One region of the Paenibacillus sp. 3LSP genome, then DNA from elsewhere that is predicted to be linked to it. Evidence: riboswitches for the same ligand, from Rfam matches in the RefSeq annotation. Region 1 holds a riboswitch; each other region holds the start of a gene.

Region 1 (3,275 bases):
ATACGCCGGGATACCAGATCCCAAATTCAATAAGCTCGGAATGATACGTATCAAACACGACGTCCGGTGCCCCCTCGCCCAACACCTTCCCATCCGGTCCAAACAACACGACGCGGTCAACCAGACCTAGCGCCGTCAACTCCTCGATCCGATGCTCCACGATAATGAGGGTGCGGCCCTCAGCCACCTTAGCGATCGCTTGCCAAATTTGCTCTCGGCCCTGCGGATCGAGCAATGCCGAAGGCTCATCCAGCAGCAGCACCTCCGGATCGCCCAGCAGCACGGAGGCAAGCGCCAACCGTTGCTTCATCCCTTGGGATAGCGAATCGATCGGCACATGGAGCTCAGGCAGGTCAAGGCCCACCTTCGCCAATGCAGCCTGCATCCGCGCGGGCATATCCGGCTTCGGCACGCCCAAATTTTCTAAGGCGAACGCCAACTCCTCATCCACGTAAGGCATACAAAACTGCGTATCCGGATCCTGGAACAAAAATCGCCATGACGCGGGAAGCTGTTGTGCGGACGTGCGCATCGGAATCTCAACTAGGTCTGGAATGATGCCGCTCAGCACCTGGAGCAGCGTCGATTTGCCGCATCCGCTGGGACCCAGCAGCAGCACATGCTCCCCGCGCCGCACCGAGTAATCCAAATCCTTAAACACAAATCGATCCTCTCCCGGGAACTTGAGCCGCAGCTCCCGGATCTCAGCTGCCGTCGTTTCTTTGCTCATCAGTCATTCAACGCCGCATAATCTTTGGGATCAACGGGTCGCAGCAATGTCGTAACCCCTGTCGCCTCTACGGCCTTCACGACGGCATAAGCGAAGTACCCGCAGATCAGCGCCGAGCTGACGGCCCGCATCGCATATTTGGCAGTCAAGAGCCACGGCTCGTAATCCTGCACATAGCCGTAGAAGAAATCCGGGAGGACCGAACCCACGGCAGCCCCAATCCCAGCCAACGCAGCAACGGAGCCGGAAAATTTCCGGTACCGGAACGCGGCGAACACCAGCTCCGCCCCTAAACCTTGCAGCACACTGTAAAGGACCAACTGGACGCCCCACTCGCTCCCGAACAAAATTTCCACATGGGCAGCAGCGATCTCCGCGATTAACGCCACCCCCGGTTTGCGAATCAACAAGAACACCAGCGTTGCAGCCAGGAACCACATCCCGTACACCAGTTCATCGGCCTGGAAGAACAGGGGGGAGAACAAATTGTACACCGAACTCCAAAAGTGATACACCACACCCAGCACCAGCGAGACCAACACCGTTACCAGCACATCACTGAGCTTGAGACCACGCCCCGTTCTTTTTTGAACAACCTCTGACATCTTCATCTCTCCTCCTGATCATTTGATTTAAATCCTCGCATCGTAAAAAAAACCGCCTGAATAGCTCAGACGGTGGTCAGGTCACGGGGACGCACGAAGGCACAAAAAGTCCCGGACGATCGATTCTCTACGCTGGCATTATCCAGATCAGATTAACGGTCCGCGGCGCAATATGCCGCTATCTCAGCCTGATTCGCTCAAGCCCCCGTATCCCTATGCGATTGATATAAACATACACCAACCCCGCCCAGGCATCAAGCCTAAATTTGTACAAATCTGTAAACTGGGGGTTACCAGTCCGTTATTGATTTCGGTCTGATTCTGTGTCAAGATAAGCGGAAGTGGCAACGAATTCATCAATACCCATGCAGCATTACTGGACAGACTAGGAGGATGCGATTTGGCCGCGACATGGATGAAATGGATGACGGAGCTTTCCTCCCGGAAATGGTTATCCCGGTTGATAGGCAAATTCTCTCATTCGGGGGTTAGCCGAGCAATGATCCCTTTATTCGCAAAATCGTATGGCATTCCGCTGCATGAAGCGGAGAAGGAGCTTCGGGAATACCGCACGTTAAACGAATTCTTCACCCGCAAGCTAAAGCCGGGCATGCGCCCGCTGCACGCGGAGCCGGGAGTGATGATTAGTCCGGTGGACGCGCTGATTACGTTTATGGGCGAGGTGCAATCCGGCACGATCCTGAACGTGAAAGGACAGGATTATTCCTTGGAAGCGCTGCTGGCCGGCTCTCCCCGCGTCGAATTGTACAAACACGGATACGCCTTTGTTCTGTATCTGAGTCCTACAGATTATCACCGGATTCACGCGCCCGTGACGGGCAAAAAGCTGGAAAGTGAGCACATCCAAGGCCGGGTCTACCCGGTGAATGATTTTGGCATGCGCCATATGAAGAAGGTGTTATGCCGAAACGAACGCTTGATCACTTACATCTCCCATGAGTATGGGGAAATCGCTCTTGTGAAGGTCGGCGCGATGAACGTGAGCAGTATCCAGTATACCGATCCTTCGGCAAAATCCTGGGAGCAAGGCGACGACCTCGCTTATTTCGAGTTTGGATCCACCGTCGTCCTGCTCACCCAGAACGGCACCTTTACCCCCTGGCCTGAACTTGCCCCCGGACAGAAGGTACGGATGGGTGAAGCGCTGGGCCGCTTTAACTCCGCAAACCCAAGCTAATTAAACAAGACCATGCATCGCCGGCTTCGGCCGGCTCTTCCCATCTCCTGCACTGTATTGCTAGTTCAGCTCATACCGAACGCGGGTACCGTCCATGATCAGCCCTGTGCTGCCTACGATGACCTCGGACTGCTCGAAGATCTCACCGCTGACAGCTGTTGCGTATTCGTTCGAACCTTCCGTCTCGACTCGGGTTAGTTTTGCGTAATATGCATTGCCAAGCGGGCCTTGTTCCGCAGAGATCGTGTATAGGAACGCCCCCTGGCTGTCATGATGAACGGCTTCATTGGGGACGAGCAACAGTTGGTCGCCCTTCGATTTGCGCAGGCTCACTTTGACGCGTTCACCGCCTAGGAGACCGGATTCTTCTTCCTTCAGTGATATCGTGATCCGGGTGTTCGCGGCCGAGGCTTGGCCGCTGTCGCCAGGCCCAAGCTGGTCATCGCCGATCGAATCCCCCCCTCCATCGTACGCCTCTTCGATCGTGGTAACGGTGCCGGTAAGCTGTCGGGCATCGTCGTCTACAAGCGTGATCGAATCAAGTTCTTCACCGGACCGGATCAGGATCGCAAGCTCGTCCGGCACCATCAACCAGATCTGATAGCCCTGGGACGTATCGGATAGGCTGACGTCAGGAACCCCCGCTGAGGCGATCCCCTCTTCAGCACCTACCGTCATGACGATGCCATCCACCGGAGCGATCAGCTCCCGACCCGCTTGGATCTCCTCCTGCAGCTTGGTG
Region 2 (3,275 bases), on a different contig from region 1:
CCTCTTGCATGTCTAATTTTTTTCGCGGAAAATCATAGATCGAACTAAAGCTGCAATACTCACAGTGGTTCACACAATAATCGGACACATACATCGGGGTAAACAATTGGATTACGTTCCCGAACTGGCTTTGGGTGATCTGCTGAGCCCGTTGGGCCATCTCCTCCAAATGTCGATCAGCCGCTGGTGACAGCAAGGCTAGCAGATCCTCCGCATCAAGCTTAGGCTTGCTAAGCGCCCGCCTTACATCTGCATCGCTGTAACCTTGAAGCCGCTGTGGAAAGGGGAAGCCTTCCCAGGATTGGATTTTGTCATAGAAGCTCATCCCTTAGGCCTCCACTTCATCCAGAAATCCGGTTAGCGGGGAAGAGGCTACCGCGTTTTGCTCCACCGGTCCCAGCCCGGCCAGATGGGCTAATCTGCCGGCTATAACGGCTGCGCGGAACGCTTCAGCCATGCCCAGCGGATCGCGGGCGGTTGCAATCGCCGTATTTAAGAGGACAGCCGCTGCGCCCATTTCCATCGCTTCCGCTGCCTCTGACGGCTTGCCGATCCCGGCGTCTACGATCACCGGCAGGCCTGATTCCTCGATCAGGATCTGAATCAATTCCTTCGTCCGCAGGCCGCGGTTGCTGCCAATCGGTGAACCGAGCGGCATGACGGCAGCGGCTCCAGCATCCCTTAACCGGAGCGCGGCCGATAGATCCGGGCTCATATAAGGAAGGACTACGAAGCCTTCTGCGGCCAGTACCTCGGTTGCTTTAATGGTTTCCACGTTGTCTGGCAGCAGATAACGTTGATCCTGAATGACCTCCAGTTTAATCCAATTGCCCATATCCGCCGCTCTGGCCAGCCTTGCGATGCGGATTGCTTCTTCTGCGTTGCGGGCACCGGAAGTGTTCGGCAGCAGCGTCATATGTGGAGGAATATGATGCAGCAGATTTTCCTCCTCCCAATCGGGATTCACTCTTCTTAAAGCGACCGTGATGACTTCTGCTCCCGAACGTTCGATCACTTCGGGAATTAAGGTGTTGCGGTTATATTTGCCAGTACCGATAAAGAGACGGCTGGACAACGCCTTGCCGCCAATATGGAATAAGTCCTGCATAGGATCAACCTCCCCCAACAAAATGGACTAGCTCAATACGATCCCCATCCGATAACGGGGTCACGTCATAGTCTTCCTTTCGTACAACTGTACCGTTTAGTTCAACCAACAGCTTTCGGTCCTTCCATGGGGGCTCTGCTAATAAATCGGCCAGTGTGACACAGCTTTCGTTGATCGTCGTCTCTTTCCCATTCAGACGAACCTGCACGGGGTTCACCTCCTTTCCAGCCAAGCTGCCTGCATTGCCTTGCGATATGCTTGGGCCTCTTCCGCCGGGTCTGGTGCATGGAACAGGCTTGTCATGACGGCAACCCCTTGGGCGCCGCAGCGGATGACCTCTCCCGCATGGTCCGGACGGATGCCTCCTATGGCGATCACCGGAACCGGGCAAGCTTGAGCCGTTGCCGTGAGTGCTGCCAGTCCTCTGCCGGGAAGTCCAGGTTTGCTGAACGTATCGTATACATGACCGAACAGGCAATAATCCGCTCCATCTGCGGCGGCTTGCATCGCTTCTTCCGCCGAATGAACCGACCTGCCCAAGCGCATCCCAGTGGCTAACGGACGAGCGGCATCCACTGGAAGACTGTGGCCGGCTAAGTGGACATTCATGGCCCGAGCAGCCAAGGCGACGTCCAGGCGGTCGTTCACGACAATTTGGGACAGCGGAATGCCGGCTTCCAGCATCTGTTGAATGACCTCCAGCTGACCTTTCGCCGTGAGCTGCTTATCCCGTACATGGATGTAATCCAGGTAGGGCAGGGCTCTGAGGGACACCCTGAGCAGTTCGGATATGTGAATGGGAGAGATAGAGATCAGATGCAGTTCGGGTGTGGTCAGTGTGATTTTTTGGCTCGTCATGTTCACCCCTCTGAGGTTCGATATGCAATGCAAAAAAGCCCCCTCCGCAAGGAGGGGGCTAGTTCAGCAACAGAAGGAATAAGCCTAAATAGACTTATGTTCTGGTTCATACATGCTTTACGCTCCACTTCCCTACGCAGGTCTTAACCCGTTCAGGTTCAAAGGGTCCGAATCTTGCGATTCATCTCAGCCTTGCGGCTCCCCTAGTGTCGATCGATATCCATTTGTCATGTTTACTATACACGGGGATCCAAATAATTACAACCGTTGAATTGGAATGGGTTATGCTGGCTGCTTTACCTCGTTTCCAAGAAATTTTCATGAAAATGTCACGATTTATCGCAAAAATAGCTGGTTTGTGATGTTTAATGAAATTGAAGCGAAACAAAAACATTCTCTATAATACGGTCGGAGTTTGATTGGGGGGAGTGATGAGATTGAAATGGACGATTGGTTTACGCAATCTCAAGACGGGGCTAGCCATCTGTTTGTGTGTGATCGTTGCAGCGTTATTGCGCCTGGAATATCCTTTTTACGCTGCGATCGCCACGATCATTTCCATGGAAAATTCAGTTGCCAACTCCTTTACGGCCGGGAAACATCGGACGATGGGGACGTTTGTTGGGGCGATTGTGGGTGCAGGCTTCGCCATGATTGAACCTGGGAACGCCATATATTGTGCGTTAGGGGTCATCGTCGTAATCTATGTCTGCAATCTGTTGAATTGGAATAAGTCGATATCCATCGGCTGTATCGTTTTTTTAGCCATTATGTTAAATCTTCAGCCGGGGGAAAGTCCGATTTTTTATGGGATTAACCGGATCACGGACACCCTGGTTGGGATTGCTGTTGCGGTGATCGTCAATTTGGTCGTCTTTCCTCCAAAACATGAGGCGGATTTGGAAAAGGCGCGTAAATCTGTCGCCAAGCGGATGGCCGATTTATTCGGGCAGATCACGACGTGCCGGGAAGTCGTCGATTTGAAGAGCTTTCGTGCGGAGCTGGCTTGTCTGGAGAAATATTATCAGCTCTGCAAAGAGGAATTCCATCTGACTCGGGATCTCAGTGAATCGATGGAGCACATTGGCAAAGAAATTGAATCCTATCGCCACATCTATGAGCATTTGGTGATTTTGCAACAGCTGCTTGCCGAGCATCGACAGTTGCTGGTCGAGGCTGATCTTGAACGAAGCGATTCCGTTGAGGCAGGAACCCGCAACGCAGAACAGCAGTACAGAATAGAAACCGTCTATGAGTACCACGCGGATTGGATATACGCTGAGCTGCAGAAGCTGGGATTACCGCTTCC
Region 3 (3,275 bases), on a different contig from region 1:
CCCCATAACGCTGTAAGTTGCGGCGATTTTCACCCCGGACATGATCGAGGGGATCGCATAGGGCACCTCCAGCTTGCGGAAGATATCCGCCTTGGATGCACCAATCATTCGCATATAATCAAGCATCGCCCGGTCCGTGCGGCTAAGTCCGTCCATGGTTGCCACGGCGACAGGGAAGAAGCAGACGAGCGTAATGACGATAATCTTCGGCAGGATGCCAAAGCCGAACCAAATCATCAGCAGCGGCGCCAGCGCAATGGTGGGCACGTTTTGACTTAAGATGATGAGCGGATACAGCGATGCCTTAAGAAACGGAACATAATGCAGTACAAACGCCGTCAGCAGGCCGACAAGCGTCCCGATGGCAAAACCGATCAGCATCAGCCGCAGCGTTGCTAAAGTATGTTCCCCCAAGCTGGCCGCACCGGCAGCTGCTTCACGACCGATATCCACCGGGCTGGGGAGAATCCATTTCTCGATGTGGAACCAGGCGGTCGCGCCTTGCCAGATCAGTAAAAACAAGATGACCGCCACGAGGGGCGGCCATATGCTGTGCCAAAGGCTGCGGAAATTCATGGCCGATATTTTTCGATCAGCTTATCCATGCTGACGCCTTTGGGATTGTAGGAAATTTTAATTTGCGAAATGATGCCCGTGCTGCCGAATTCAATGACGGCTTCATTCATTTTCTTCACGATGGTCAGCAGCTCGTCGAGATCCCCCTCCATGGTCGTCTCCAGGGGATTCACCTGATATTTGACGCCGGAAGCTTGAATAACTTCAATGGCTCGGTCTACATAGGGAATGACGTCTTCACCGTTAGGCGTTTTCGGAATGATTTGAATGCTTAATAACGCGTTTGGCATGGGTAAGTTCATCCTTTCGAATAGGAGTTTTGGCATTAAAGAATTATTAAAGATAGTTATTCGCTTGGCAAAAACTCGTTGGTAAAAGCGGCATCCACATCAAGCGGTTTCTCCAGGAGCTTGCGTTCAAACATCCAATCGGAATAGTTCTGCCACACTTCTTTCTTTTGCTCGCCCCAGCGCGGAGCATCGTCCTTGTATTTCGGGCTGAGCCATTTTTGACTGGCCACCACCAGGTCTTTGTCGAGCTCGGGTACAGCTTTCAGCAGGATCTGCGCCGCTTCTTCCGGATGGTCGATCGCATACTGATAACCTTTCGTCACAGCCCGCATAAAAGCTTTTACAAGCTCAGGGTTATTCTGGATTGTCTTCTCGTTCGTCACGAGTACCGGTGTGTAGTAGTCCAGCTTCTCGGAGAAATCTTTGACATACAACATGTCCAGCGGCTCGCCCCGCAGCTCGGCCTCAACGCCCGTCCAGGCGTAGAAAATCCAGGCAAAATCAATGTCCCGTTTTACCGCTGTAAAATAATCAGCATCCCCGATGTTAACGAATTTCACCTTGTTGACATCAGCGCCTTGCAGATCCATGATCGATTGGATCACCGCTTGTTCCACCGGTGAACCCCAGCCGCCGTAGGCTTTGCCCTCGAAGTCCTTTGGCGACTTGATGTTCTTCTCGACAGGGGCAGCGAAGCCGGACGTATTGTGCTGAATGATCGCGGCAATCGAAACGAGCGGGACGCCTTGGATTCGGCTTTGCGTCACGTTCTCTTGCACGCTGACGCCAAACGGCACCTCTCCTGAGGCCACCATCGCTTCGGCGCCGCCGGAACCAGGCAGGAGGATGTCCACATGCAGTCCTTCCTCGGCGAAATAGCCTTGATCCTTGGCGACGTAAAGCCCGGTATGGTTCGTGTTAGGGCTCCAGTCGAGCACGACTTTCACATGTTGCAGCTCTGCATTAGAGGCTTGATTGGGTGCGGCGGCTTCGGTATTTTGTCCGCCTTGGTTTCCGCCTTCCGCCGTCCCGGCACGATTCCCATTTGCTCCGCCGCAGGCGGACAATACCAGCAGCAAGCAACCAAGAAATATGGCCAGTGCGGTACGTACTTGAACTTTCACGACTCCGACTCTCCTTCGTTGGTGTAAATTTCCGCAGCTTGTTCTTGGTATAACCCTGGATGTGCGTCCTTAAGCGTAACTTCCAACTTCCGGATACAAAAAAACGTCCCGGATCCGGGACGCGATAGGCAATGGAAATGACATGTAAAATAAGTTCATCACCATGGTATGGCTCCCTACGCTGGCATTATCCAGATCAGGTTGAAGGGTCAGTATCTTGGAGGGATACACTCTCAGCCGGCCAATTCCAGCACCCCTGAACAATATGACTGCAGATTACATCTGTCATTATAGTTTTCAGTAGTTAGATTTGTCCAGTCTTTCCGGTAGGCTTGAAAAAACAGGGGATTTGCTTTTTATCTGGCAAAAGGCTATAATGAGATCAAATCATGTTTTTGAAAGAAGATATCATTCACGCATTGAAAAGGGTGTCACTTTTTTAAAACTGGAACTTTTTTCAATGTGTGAATTTTTTTTATACAAGTGGTGCATGTTCAATAAGGGTCAGCCTTTATTTGAACGACTTCTGTTAAAAAAATGAATCATGTTAATCTTAAACAGGAGGTATTCTCCCATGGAAACTGGAACAGTAAAATGGTTTAACGCTGAGAAAGGTTTTGGCTTCATCGAAGTGGAAGGCGGAAATGACGTATTCGTTCATTTCAGCGCGATCACTGGCGAAGGCTTCAAAACCCTCGACGAAGGCCAACGCGTACAATTCAACGTGGTTCAAGGCAACCGCGGCCCTCAAGCCGAGAACGTTGTAAAACTGTAAGCTAGTTAGAAACTGCTCTTAATGCGTGCTCGCATTAAGGGCAGTTTTTCTTCGCAAAGATCATTAATGAGGTTAATTCTTCAGAAGTCCGCTTCTGATGATACATATAACACTACAACAAAATCATCAATGCACCTGGTTGTAACGTTCACCTTGAAGAGGAGGGGAATTTTATGAACTACCGTAAAAAGACGTTAGAAGAAATTCCTGAGGAAAATACGCCGGTATGGACCTGCACTAGCGATGACTGCAACGGGTGGATGCGGGACAATTTCACCTTTGATTATAGCCCCGTATGTCCGCTCTGCTCGTCCGAGATGGTCATGGGGATGCGCATGCTCCCTCAACTGAGCAATCCAAGCTCCGATCAAAGATCGTCGGCCAAGAAGGCTTAGGCGCTTGTACCTTTCACGGGACCAGTTACCTAAGCAAACGCAGCCGTGTTCGCCTTTCGCGAATGCGGCTTTTTTATGCCCTTTGCTGAAGTGACGAGCTACCTAGTTGCTCCTG

Evidence for each region. A riboswitch is a leader RNA that binds a small molecule or an ion and turns the genes downstream of it on or off. The one in region 1 is predicted to bind thiamine pyrophosphate.
Region 2: another riboswitch for thiamine pyrophosphate. It lies ahead of RW092_RS23550 (thiamine phosphate synthase); the one in region 1 lies ahead of RW092_RS17550 (ECF transporter S component).
Region 3: another riboswitch for thiamine pyrophosphate. It lies ahead of RW092_RS10445 (ABC transporter substrate-binding protein); the one in region 1 lies ahead of RW092_RS17550 (ECF transporter S component).

Annotation. Positions count from the first base shown of each region.
Region 1 is NZ_JAWDJI010000206.1:6,108-9,382, reverse strand. It holds gene RW092_RS17555 (ABC transporter ATP-binding protein) at 1-730, opposite strand, end outside; gene RW092_RS17550 (ECF transporter S component) at 730-1,341, opposite strand; TPP riboswitch at 1,443-1,554, opposite strand; gene asd (archaetidylserine decarboxylase) at 1,736-2,533, shown strand; gene RW092_RS17540 (efflux RND transporter periplasmic adaptor subunit) at 2,594-3,275, opposite strand, start outside.
Region 2 is NZ_JAWDJI010000270.1:7,733-11,007, forward strand. It holds gene thiH (2-iminoacetate synthase ThiH) at 1-325, opposite strand, end outside; gene RW092_RS23540 (thiazole synthase) at 329-1,108, opposite strand; gene thiS (sulfur carrier protein ThiS) at 1,113-1,316, opposite strand; gene RW092_RS23550 (thiamine phosphate synthase) at 1,322-1,966, opposite strand; TPP riboswitch at 2,079-2,181, opposite strand; gene RW092_RS23555 (FUSC family protein) at 2,398-3,275, shown strand, end outside.
Region 3 is NZ_JAWDJI010000131.1:44-3,318, reverse strand. It holds gene RW092_RS10455 (ABC transporter permease) at 1-576, opposite strand, end outside; gene RW092_RS10450 (MTH1187 family thiamine-binding protein) at 573-866, opposite strand; gene RW092_RS10445 (ABC transporter substrate-binding protein) at 923-1,990, opposite strand; TPP riboswitch at 2,146-2,258, opposite strand; gene RW092_RS10440 (cold-shock protein) at 2,565-2,765, shown strand; gene RW092_RS10435 (cold-shock protein) at 2,939-3,160, shown strand.